One region of the Kribbella sp. NPDC023972 genome, then DNA from elsewhere that is predicted to be linked to it. Evidence: riboswitches for the same ligand, from Rfam matches in the RefSeq annotation. Region 1 holds a riboswitch; each other region holds the start of a gene.

Region 1 (3,380 bases):
ATCGAGCAGAAGTGGGCCGTCTTGGCCGGCTCGGCGGGCAGCGTCTGGTCATGGAACGACCGCGCGGTGTCCGGATCCAGCGAGAGGTTGAACTGGTCCTCCCAGCGGAACTCGAACCTTGCCCTGGACAATGTGTCGTCCCAGGCCTGCGCACCTGGGTGCCCCTTGGCCAGATCGGCCGCGTGGGCGGCGATCTTGTACGTGATCACACCCGTTTTCACGTCGTCGCGGTCCGGCAGGCCGAGGTGTTCCTTCGGCGTGACGTAGCAGAGCATCGCCGTACCCAGCCAGCCGATCTGGGCCGCGCCGATCGCCGAGGTGATGTGGTCGTAGGCCGGTGCCACATCAGTTGCCAACGGCCCCAATGTGTAGAACGGCGCCTCACCGCACAGCTCCTCCTCGAGCCGCACGTTCTCGGCGATCTTGTGCATCGGCACATGTCCCGGACCTTCGATCATCACCTGGACGTCGTGCTCCCAGGCGATCTTGGTGAGCTCGCCGAGGGTCCGCAGCTCGGCGAACTGCGCCGCGTCGTTGGCATCCGCGATACACCCCGGCCGCAGCCCGTCGCCGAGTGAGAACGTCACGTCGTACGCGCGGAGGATCTCGCAGAGCTCGGCGAAATGCGTGTAGAGGAAGGACTCCTGGTGATGCGCCAGGCACCACGCGGCCATGATCGAACCGCCGCGCGACACGATCCCGGTGATCCGTTGCGCGGTCAGCGGAACGTACCGCAGCAGTACGCCGGCATGCACGGTCATGTAGTCCACGCCCTGCTCGCACTGCTCGATCACGGTGTCGCGGTAGACCTCCCACGACAACGCGGTCGGGTCGCCCTTCACCTTCTCCAGCGCCTGGTACAGCGGCACCGTCCCGATCGGCACCGGCGAGTTGCGCAGGATCCACTCGCGCGTCTCGTGGATGTTCTTGCCGGTGGACAGGTCCATCACGGTGTCCGCGCCCCATCGGGTGGCCCAGACCAGCTTCTCGACCTCTTCCTCGATCGAGCTGGTGACGGCCGAGTTGCCGATGTTGGCGTTCACCTTCACCAGGAACTTCTTCCCGATGATCATCGGCTCGGACTCCGGGTGCCGCCGGTTCGCCGGGATCACCGCGCGGCCGCGGGCCACCTCGTCCCGGACGAACTCCGGATCGACTCCCTCGCGGACGGCGACGTACCTCATCTCCTTGGTGATGGTGCCGGCGCGCGCGTGCGCGAGCTGGGTCAACGGCTCGCGCCCGGCGATCCAGTCCCGCCGCAGTGTGGGCAGACCGGCCTGTACGTCGATCCGCGCGGGGGCGTCGGTGTACGGGCCGGACGTGTCGTACAGGTCGAAGTGCTCGCCGTTGGTGAGGTGGACACGGCGGGCCGGGACCCGCAGCTCGCCGCGGTAGATCTTCTCCGAGCCCGAGATCGGGCCGGTGGTGACAGACGGACGGACCCGTGATTGGGCACTGTTTCCGATGGTTGTCACAATGCTGCTCCCTACGCCGGAATTACCCGGACAGGTTCGGCGGTCGGCGGCGCCGGTTCACCCAGCCGCCCTCTCAGCCCGCTACGGTGCGAGCTCCCGCGATCTCCAATTGTCGTGAATCACCCTAACGAAGATCTGCATACGGGATTCCGTGGGGCGCGTCACGTCCGCGGTTGGGCGTGAACCGGTAGCGTTCGGGAATGCGAGACCTCGTGTACCCGCCGGTGATCGGCTTCGCGAAGACGGCGTTCAAGGTGCTGGACCTGAAGTTCCAGCTGACCGGGACGGAGAACGTGCCGCGGACCGGCGGTGCGGTGATCGCGATGAACCACATTTCGTACGTCGACTTCGTGCTCGGCGGGTTCGGTGCGCTGCCGAGCAAGCGGCTGGTGCGGTTCATGGCCAAGGAGGTGCTGTTCCGCAACCGGTACTCCGGCCCGCTGATGCGCGGGATGCACCACATCCCGGTCGACCGAGCCGCCGGTACGGCGTCGTACCGGAAGGCGCTCGAGTACCTGAAGGCGGGCGAGGTCGTCGGTGTCTTCCCAGAGGCAACCATCAGCCGGTCGTTCGAGCTGAAGGAGTTCAAGTCCGGCACGGTCCGGATGGCCGCGGCGGCCGCCGTACCGGTGATCCCGCTGATCCTGTGGGGAACGCAGCGGATGCTGACCAAGGACCACCCGCGCGACTTCTCCCGGCACCGGACCATCGCCATCACCGTCGGCGAGCCGATCACCGTCACCCGCGAGGACGACCCGGTCGAGGCGACCGCCCAGCTGCGCTCGACCATGGCCGGGATGCTCGACCGCACCATCCGCGCCTACCCCGAGCAGCCCGCCGGCGCCTGGTGGCTGCCCGCCTCGTACGGCGGCGGCGCGCCCACTCCCGAGGAAGCCGACCGCCTGGACCGGGAGGAGCTGGCCCGCCGGGCGGCCCGAAGGAAGTAGCCAGCTACCGGACAGGACCTTGACCTCGGTGCGGTACGAGGGTACGAAAAGCACTTGTTGATGGAGCAGGAACCTGGGGGGTCCCTGTGCACTCGGCCGGGCGGTGGCGCGCGTGGCCGTCGTACTCAGGTGGGCGGGGGAAGTTGTAGTGGAATCATCCGAAGAGCTGCATCTCTTCGAGCCGGGGATCCTGACCGTGGCACCGCATGTCGCGGAGGACATCCCTGACGTCGGCACGTACTTCCTCGACTGGGCGGTCCGGGACCTGAACCCGGCGCAGGCCCGTGAGGTCGAGGCGGCGATCAACGGACGGCGTTGCCAGAACGGCTGGTTTCCGCTGGAGAGCCTGGACAGCATCGGCAGCCGTGGCTACTGGCGCGGGCCGCTGACGTACCTGGCCCGAATGACCGCCGACGACGGATCGATCGTGCAGGACTGGGCGTCCAGCGGACTGAGCGGCGCGAGCCGGAGCAAGATCGAGGCGACCGCCAACCACCTGCTGTTCCAGCAGGGCCATGCCGCCGCGGCCACCTGGGTGGTGGCGGTGCGACCGCAGGCCTACCTCGACGTGGCCGGCCTCGGTGACCGGCTGGCCGCCACCTGGGAGCTCAACCTGGGCTCTATCCGCCCCAAGGACGTGGCCAAGGCAGTACGCCGCTGGAACCGCTGAGCGGCCTCGCTGTCACTCCAGGATCAGGTGGGCCAGGCCGTAGCAGAGGGCGGCGACCAGCCCGGCCGCCGGGATGGTCAGGACCCAGGCCGTGATGATGCCCCTGGCGACGCCCCAGCGGACCGCGGACAGCCGCTTGGTCGCACCGGCGCCCATCACCGCCGAGGTGATCGTGTGCGTGGTGGAGACCGGCGCGTGCAGGCCGATGGCCATCACGTACAGGACCGTCGCGGCGACCGCCTCGGAGGCGAAGCCGCGAGCCGGGTCCAGGTGGATGATCCGGCGGCC
Region 2 (3,380 bases), 180 kb from region 1:
TCTGATGCCCAAGCTGGCCGGCGACCAGACGCCGGTGCCCTGGCTGGCGGTCGACGACCTCGGCGCGATCGCGGCCCGCGCCTTCGCCGAGCCGTCCGAATTCGTCGGCACGGAGCTTCCGCTGGCGGCGGAGTTCCGCTCGATCGCCGAACTCCGCCAGGCTTGGACCGCGGCGACAGGGCGGCCACCTCGCGGCTTCCCGATGCCGCTGTGGCTCTTCGAGCGCTTCGTCGGCAAGGACCTGACCACCATGTGGCGCTGGCTGGCGGCCAACCCGGTGGCCGTGGACCCAGTGGACACGGTGAAGCTGCTGGGCCTTGTCACAACTGTCGGGCAGTTCCTAGAACGACGGCAGGCCGGTGACCGGTGAGGACGCCAGGGCGGAGTGGTAGCGGCGGGGGACTCGGCCGGCCAGGCGGGCGGCGCGGCCGGCGGTGACCGCGTCGCGCATCGCGGCTGCCATCAGGGCCGGTTTCTCGGCCCGGGTGACCGGGGTGGCGAGCATGACCGCGGCGCAGCCGAGCTCCATCGCCAGCGCGGCGTCACTCGCCGTACCGATACCTGCGTCGACGATCACCGGGACGTTCGCGGCCTCGGTGATGAGCGCGAGGTTGTGCGGATTGCGGATACCGAGGGCGGACCCGATCGGCGCCGCCAGCGGCATCACCGCCGCACACCCGGCCTGCTCCAGCCGGCGGGCCAGGATCGGATCGTCGTTGGTGTAGGGCAGCACGGTGAACCCGTCCGCGACCAACGCGTCCACGGCGTCCAGCAACTCGATCGGGTCCGGCATCAGCAGGTGATCGTCGGCCACCACCTCGACCTTGATCAGGTCCGTCTCCAGCGCCTCCCGGGCGAGCTTCGCGGTGAGCACCGCCTCGGCCGCGGTGTGGCAGCCCGCCGTGTTCGGCAGGACGTCGATGCCGTGCCGCTTGAGTACGTCGAGGATCGAGCCCTCGTGGCCGGTGCCGAGCCGGCGCATCGCGACCGTGGTGAGTTGGGTGCCCGAGGCAATCAACGCCTCTTCCATCACCTCGAGGTTGGCGGCACCGCCAGTGCCCATGATCAGCCGGGAGGAGTACGTCCGCCCGCCGAGCTCCAGTGGATCGTCCATGACGTCAGCCTCCCTGAACCGCACTGACGATCTCGACCCGGTCGCCGTCCGTGAGCGTCGTCCCGGCCCACTCCTGCCGGGTGAGCACGGTCTGGTTGACCGCTACAGCGATTCCGGTCTGCCGGTCGGAGTACTCCCGGACCAGCTCGGCTACGGAGCGGCCCGGCGGCACCCTTGTCGGCTCGCCGTTGACCCACACGTCGTACGCCATCGCTTCCTCCCTACGCCGGCATTACCCGAGACAGGTTCAGCGGTCGGCGACACCCTGGTCAGTCGCCCTCTCAGCCCACTGTGGCGCGAGCTCCCGCGGCTCTTTCGACCTTAACCACTCCGAAACGCTCAGACAACCAGCGGTTCCGACAGGCGGGCAGCAGCTCACAGGGTCGTGACACCAAACCCCTGCCGTGCGCCCGTCCGGGCCGCTGTCACACTGCAGGGGGCTGCACTGTCTTAGCTGGCGACCGGTCGGCAACTGGCGTGGTTGGAGGCGTACTGGATGACCTCGGCGGAGTTGGAGGAGGCCGCGGCGGTGTTTGGCGGCGTGCGGCCGCGGTTGTTCGGGATCGCGTACCGGATGCTTGGTAGTGCCGCTGAGGCAGAGGATCTCGTCCAGGACGTGTGGTTGCGATGGCAGACCACCGACCGCAGTAAGGTCTCGAACCCAGCGGCGTACCTGGCCACGGCGATCACCCGGCTGGCGATCAACGCGATGCAGTCGGCGCGGGTACGCCGGGAGACCTACATCGGGCCGTGGCTGCCCGAGCCGGTCGACACGAGCGCCGATCCGTATCTCGGCGCCGAGCACAACGAGGCGCTGGAGTTCGCCGTACTGCTCATCCTGGAACGGCTCTCGCCGACGGAACGGGCGGCGTACATCCTGCGGGAGGCGTTCGACTACCCGTACGGCCAGATCGCCGAGATCATCGGGTCCACCGAGCCGGCCACGCGCCAACTGGTCAGCCGGGCGCGCAAACGCCTGGTCGCGGAACGTCGCAATCCGGTCACTGGGCCGGAACAGCGCGAGCTCCTGAGCGCGTTCGTCACCGCGGCCCGCTCCGGTGACCTGGCGGCGCTCGAGAAGCTGCTCGCCGACGACGCCATCAGCTACTCCGACGGCGGCGGCGCGGTCCGGGCCTCCCGCTTCCCGGTGGTCGGTCTCGAACGCGTAGCGAAGTACCACAAGGCCTTCGCGGACCGCTTCTGGACCGGCGCCGACGTGGAACTGGCCACCGCCAACGGCCAAGCAGTCGCGATCCTCCGCCGAGACGGCATCGCCTTCGCCATGTGCACGGTGACCGCATCCCCCAACGGCATCAACCAGGTCCTCTGGCTCCTGAACCCGTCCAAACTCACCACCTTCAACCCCACAGCGGCGTAGCAGTCACTGCGCGTCGTAGTCGTTTTTGGGGCCGCTCGGCCGGGTACCGGCCCCCTGCTGTTCTCGAGCTCAGGAGGGGCGATGAACGATCCGATCGATCGCATCGCGAACGTCTGGGGAACCCGGACGCCGTATGCGACAGGCGCCGACTGGCCGGCTCGTGTCGACGAGTTCATCGAGGACGGTACGGCGCCAGGCGAGGTCGACTGGGTGCAGTCGGCGTGTGTGCTGTGCTCCAACGGCTGCGGGATGGACATCGGTGTCCATGACGGCCGGATCGTCGGTGTCCGAGGCCGATCCGCAGACCGCGTCAACCACGGGAGGCTGGGCCCCAAAGGGCTGTTCGGCTGGCAGGCGAACAACTCGGCCGACCGCCTCACCACTCCACTGATCCGGCGCGACGGCACGTTGACACCGGCAACCTGGGACGACGCGATGGAACTGATCGCGGAGCGCAGCAGGCTGGTGCTGGACGAGCAGGGCCCGCTCGGTATGGCGTTCTACAGCAGCGGACAGTTGTTCCTCGAGGACTACTACACCCTCGCGCTCGTCGTCCGCGGCGGCATCGGCACCCCGCACCTGGACGGCAACACCCGGCTGTGCACCGCCACCTCGGACTTCGCGCTCAAGGAGACCTTCGGCACCGACGGCGCCCCCGGATCACTGACCGACTTCGACACCTGCGACGCATTGTTTGCCATCGGCCACAACATGCCGGAAACCCACACCGTGCTGTGGTCCCGCGTCCTCGACCGGTTGCACGGCCCTGACCGTCCCCGGCTCGTCGTCGTCGATCCCCGCCGTACGAAGATCGCGCAGGAGGCCGACGTACACCTTGCCATCCGCAACGGCACCAATCTTGCCCTGCTCAACGGAATCCAGCACGAG
Region 3 (3,380 bases), on a different contig from region 1:
CCGTACGGCGGCAGCACCTACGGCTCCCCGCCCTCCGGGCAACCCCAGCCTGGCGCCTACGCCCAACCACAGTCGTACGGCTCCCCACCCGGCCAGTACGGCGTACCGCCGCAACCACCACCACCCGGCGGACCGGCCTACACCCAGCCACCCAACTACCGGCCAGGCTCCCCGTATGGCCCGCCCGCGCACCCACAGCAGCACGAGCTCCCTCAGTACGGGCGGGAGTTGCCCGTCGCACCTCGCGATCCCCGCGCGGCCCGCGTCGTGCTGCTTGCCGCGATCCTCGCCGGCGTCTACGGCCTGCTGGTGCTCTCGGTTCAGCGGGTGGCCCTGCGCGAGATCTCCCAGGCCCCGGGTTCCGCACTCAACCACCCGCTCCGTACGGACGTCATCGACACGATCGGCCAGTTGCTGATGCTCCTGGTCGGTGTGGCCGCGATCGCGATGTGGGCGCGCGACGTACTGGCCCGCCGCCGGGTCGGACGCGAGATCGACCCGATCGAGCTCGGCGGCCTGCTGCTGGTCGGGGTGTCAGTGGTACCGATCCTGATCTGGCTGGTGATGGTCCTGTCCACCGGTATGGGTGCCATCGACGACACGCTCGATCGGCTGCCGACGGCGTACGGCTGGGGTGGTATCGGCCTGCTGATCCTCGCCGCGGGCTTCCTGCTCGGCTACCGGGAGCTGAAGCCGCCGGTCGCCAACCCGGTCGTCCAGGCGCCGCCGGCCCGCCCGCCCTGGGAGTGAGCATCCCGATCGTCCTGGTCCCGGGCCTCGGCCTCGGGCCCAAGTCGTACGCACCCACGGTCGAGCACCTCATCACGCCGTACCAGATCGTCACCCTGCCCGGGTACGGCGAACCCGCCGGGCCAGGTGACGACCTGCGACCACAAGCTCTTGGTACGGCGGTCGCCGAAAAGATGCGGGAGCGGTCGGTCCTGGTCGGGCACTCGGCCGGCTGCCAGATCGTCGTCGAGACCGCGGTCGCCTACCCCGAGCTGGTCCATGCGCTGGTCCTGGTCGCTCCGACCGGAGACGTCCGTGCGGCGAGCTGGCGCGACCTGGTGGCCCGCTGGCTGGGCTCGGCCGCCCCGGAGTCGCCTCGGCTGATCCCGGCGCTCGCCCCGCAATACGCCCGTACGACGCTCTCCACCATCGCCCGGGCAGTGGAAGCAGCCCGGCACCACGATCTGGCTGGGGTGATCACCCGGGTGAAGGCGCCGATCCTGATCGTGCGCTGCCGCCATGACCACCTGTCGCCGGCCGAGTGGACGGACCGGCTGGCCGAGCTCACCCACGCTGAGGCCCGGACCCTGGCCACCGGCTCGCACATGCCGGTGCTGACCAACGGTCCCGAGCTGGCCGCTCTCATCCAGCGGGCAGCCGCTGCACCGGGCCGAACCTGAAGCGCTATCGTTGACGCGGTAACAACCTCTGCGGGAGCTCGCACCATGCGCGGGCTGAGAGGGCGACGCTGGGTCGCCGACCGCCTGAACCTGACCGGGTAATGCCGGCGTAGGGAGCAGGTCACCATGACCAGTACTGCTGTTCGTCCTGTCAACCAGACCGAGGCGCCGCTCGTCCTCACCACGGACACACCGCGCACTCTCGGCTTTCTCGACCAGTTCACCCTCTGGGGGAACCTCGGCATCTCGCTGTTCGGCCCGGTGACCGGTGCGCTCGTCGCGGCGTACACAGGCTCGCTGGCCCAGGGGCTGCTCGCGGTCGTGGTTGGTTGCGGGATCGGAGCGCTGGTGCTCGGCGGTGCGGCCGTGTTCGGTTCGCACACCGGAGCGCCGGCGATGGCGAGTCTGCGCGGCCTGTTCGGCCGACGCGGTTCGATGGCGCCGACGGTGCTGAACATCGCGCAGAACGTCGGCTGGGCGACGATGGAGATCATCGTCATCTCCCAGGCCGCGGTGGCGGTGACGAGTGAGCGCTGGCGCTGGCTGTTCGTCGTACTGGCCGGCGTGATCGCCACGGCGATGGCGGTCCGGCCACTGGGCAGCGTGAGGTTGCTGCGCAAGTTCATGGTCTGGCTGGTGCTGATCGCGTCGGTCTACTTGTTCGTGCAGGTGCTCAGCAAGCCGGTGCAGGATTTGCCGCAGGACGGTGTCTTCGGCTTCTGGCCGGCCGTCGACCTCGCTGCCGCCGGTGTGGTGTCGTTCGCACCGCTCGCCGCCGACTACACCCGCCACTCGCGCACGAACAAGGCTGCCTTCGCCGGATCGTCGCTCGGCTACGGGATCGCGGCGATCGTCTACTACGCGCTCGGCGTGTTCGCGGTGGCGACGTTGGGTACCAACAGCGCGGACGTGATCACCGCACTCGTCACGCTGCCGGCCGGTGCGATCGCGCTGTTCGTGCTGCTGGTGGACGAGGTCGACGAGGCCTACGCGAACGTCTACTCCACCACGATGGCCGCGCACAACCTGGTCGGTCACATCGACCGGCGGTGGATCTCGATCGCCATCGGCGTACTCGCCACCGGTCTCGCCCTGTTGGTTGACCTGGGCAACTACACGCAGTTCCTCTATCTGATCGGCTCGGTCTTCATCCCGCTGTTCGCGGTCGCGATCGCCGACTTCTTCGTGGTCAGCAAGATGAACTGGGACGTCTCCGGTACGGCGCGCTTCCGCTGGCAGCCGGCCGTCGCCTGGCTGATCGGCTTCATCGCGTACCAGTTGGTCAACCCCGGCACGGTGTCCGGCTGGTCGCCGTTCTGGCTCGATCTTCAGCAGCGCCTCTTCGCCGGCCAGCCCGTGCCCGGCTGGCTCGGCGCGACGTACACGTCGATCGTGATCTCGATGCTGGCCGCGATCGGGCTCGGCCGGATCGGGCGCCGACCGCTGGACAACTGACCCGGAGTAACCGGGATACTTGCGCAATGCTGAACTCCGCACTGCGCAGCCGGGCCGAGTACGCGGAACTGGGGGCCGACGGGCTGGCCGCGCGCACCACGCCCGAGCGGGACGCGGCGACCGTGAAGGCTGTCGAGGAGCTGCTGGACGGCCGCGAGTCGGTGCTCGACCTGTGTTGCGGGTACGGCCGGATCGCGCTGCCGCTCCGCCGGGCCGGCAAGGTCGTGCGTGCTCTCGACATCTCGCCGAACCTGATCGAGGCCGGCAAGGCGAAGGCGGACGAGGAGGAGTTGTCGATCGACTGGGCGATTGGCTCGATGACCGACCTGCCCTACAAGTGGGACTCGTTCGACGCGGTGATCTGCCTGTGGACGGCGTTCCACGAACTGTTCGCCGAGGACGAGCAGATCTCCACGATCTGCGAGATCTCCCGGGTCCTCAAGCCTGGCGGGCTGGCGATCATCGAGGGCCCGGTCTGGGGTCCGGCGACGGCGGCCGAGATCGCCAACGGGATGC

The links. A riboswitch is a leader RNA that binds a small molecule or an ion and turns the genes downstream of it on or off. The one in region 1 is predicted to bind thiamine pyrophosphate.
Region 2: it holds a riboswitch for thiamine pyrophosphate, as region 1 does, so the genes downstream of both, thiS (sulfur carrier protein ThiS) here and thiC (phosphomethylpyrimidine synthase ThiC) in region 1, are expected to answer to the same signal.
Region 3: it holds a riboswitch for thiamine pyrophosphate, as region 1 does, so the genes downstream of both, AB0F43_RS18525 (cytosine permease) here and thiC (phosphomethylpyrimidine synthase ThiC) in region 1, are expected to answer to the same signal.

The regions. Positions count from the first base shown of each region.
Region 1 covers NZ_JBEZZH010000002.1:502,705-506,084, reverse strand. The annotation lists gene thiC (phosphomethylpyrimidine synthase ThiC) at 1-1,475, opposite strand, end outside; TPP riboswitch at 1,466-1,585, opposite strand; gene AB0F43_RS11555 (lysophospholipid acyltransferase family protein) at 1,676-2,422, shown strand; gene AB0F43_RS11550 (hypothetical protein) at 2,571-3,092, shown strand; gene AB0F43_RS11545 (inorganic phosphate transporter) at 3,105-3,380, opposite strand, start outside.
Region 2 covers NZ_JBEZZH010000002.1:324,944-328,323, forward strand. The annotation lists gene AB0F43_RS10705 (NmrA/HSCARG family protein) at 1-370, shown strand, start outside; gene AB0F43_RS10710 (thiazole synthase) at 341-1,114, opposite strand; gene thiS (sulfur carrier protein ThiS) at 1,119-1,325, opposite strand; TPP riboswitch at 1,316-1,432, opposite strand; gene AB0F43_RS10720 (RNA polymerase sigma-70 factor) at 1,611-2,492, shown strand; gene AB0F43_RS10725 (nitrate reductase) at 2,574-3,380, shown strand, end outside.
Region 3 covers NZ_JBEZZH010000004.1:291,173-294,552, reverse strand. The annotation lists gene AB0F43_RS18535 (hypothetical protein) at 1-750, shown strand, start outside; gene AB0F43_RS18530 (alpha/beta hydrolase) at 747-1,409, shown strand; TPP riboswitch at 1,430-1,542, shown strand; gene AB0F43_RS18525 (cytosine permease) at 1,536-2,864, shown strand; gene AB0F43_RS18520 (methyltransferase domain-containing protein) at 2,891-3,380, shown strand, end outside.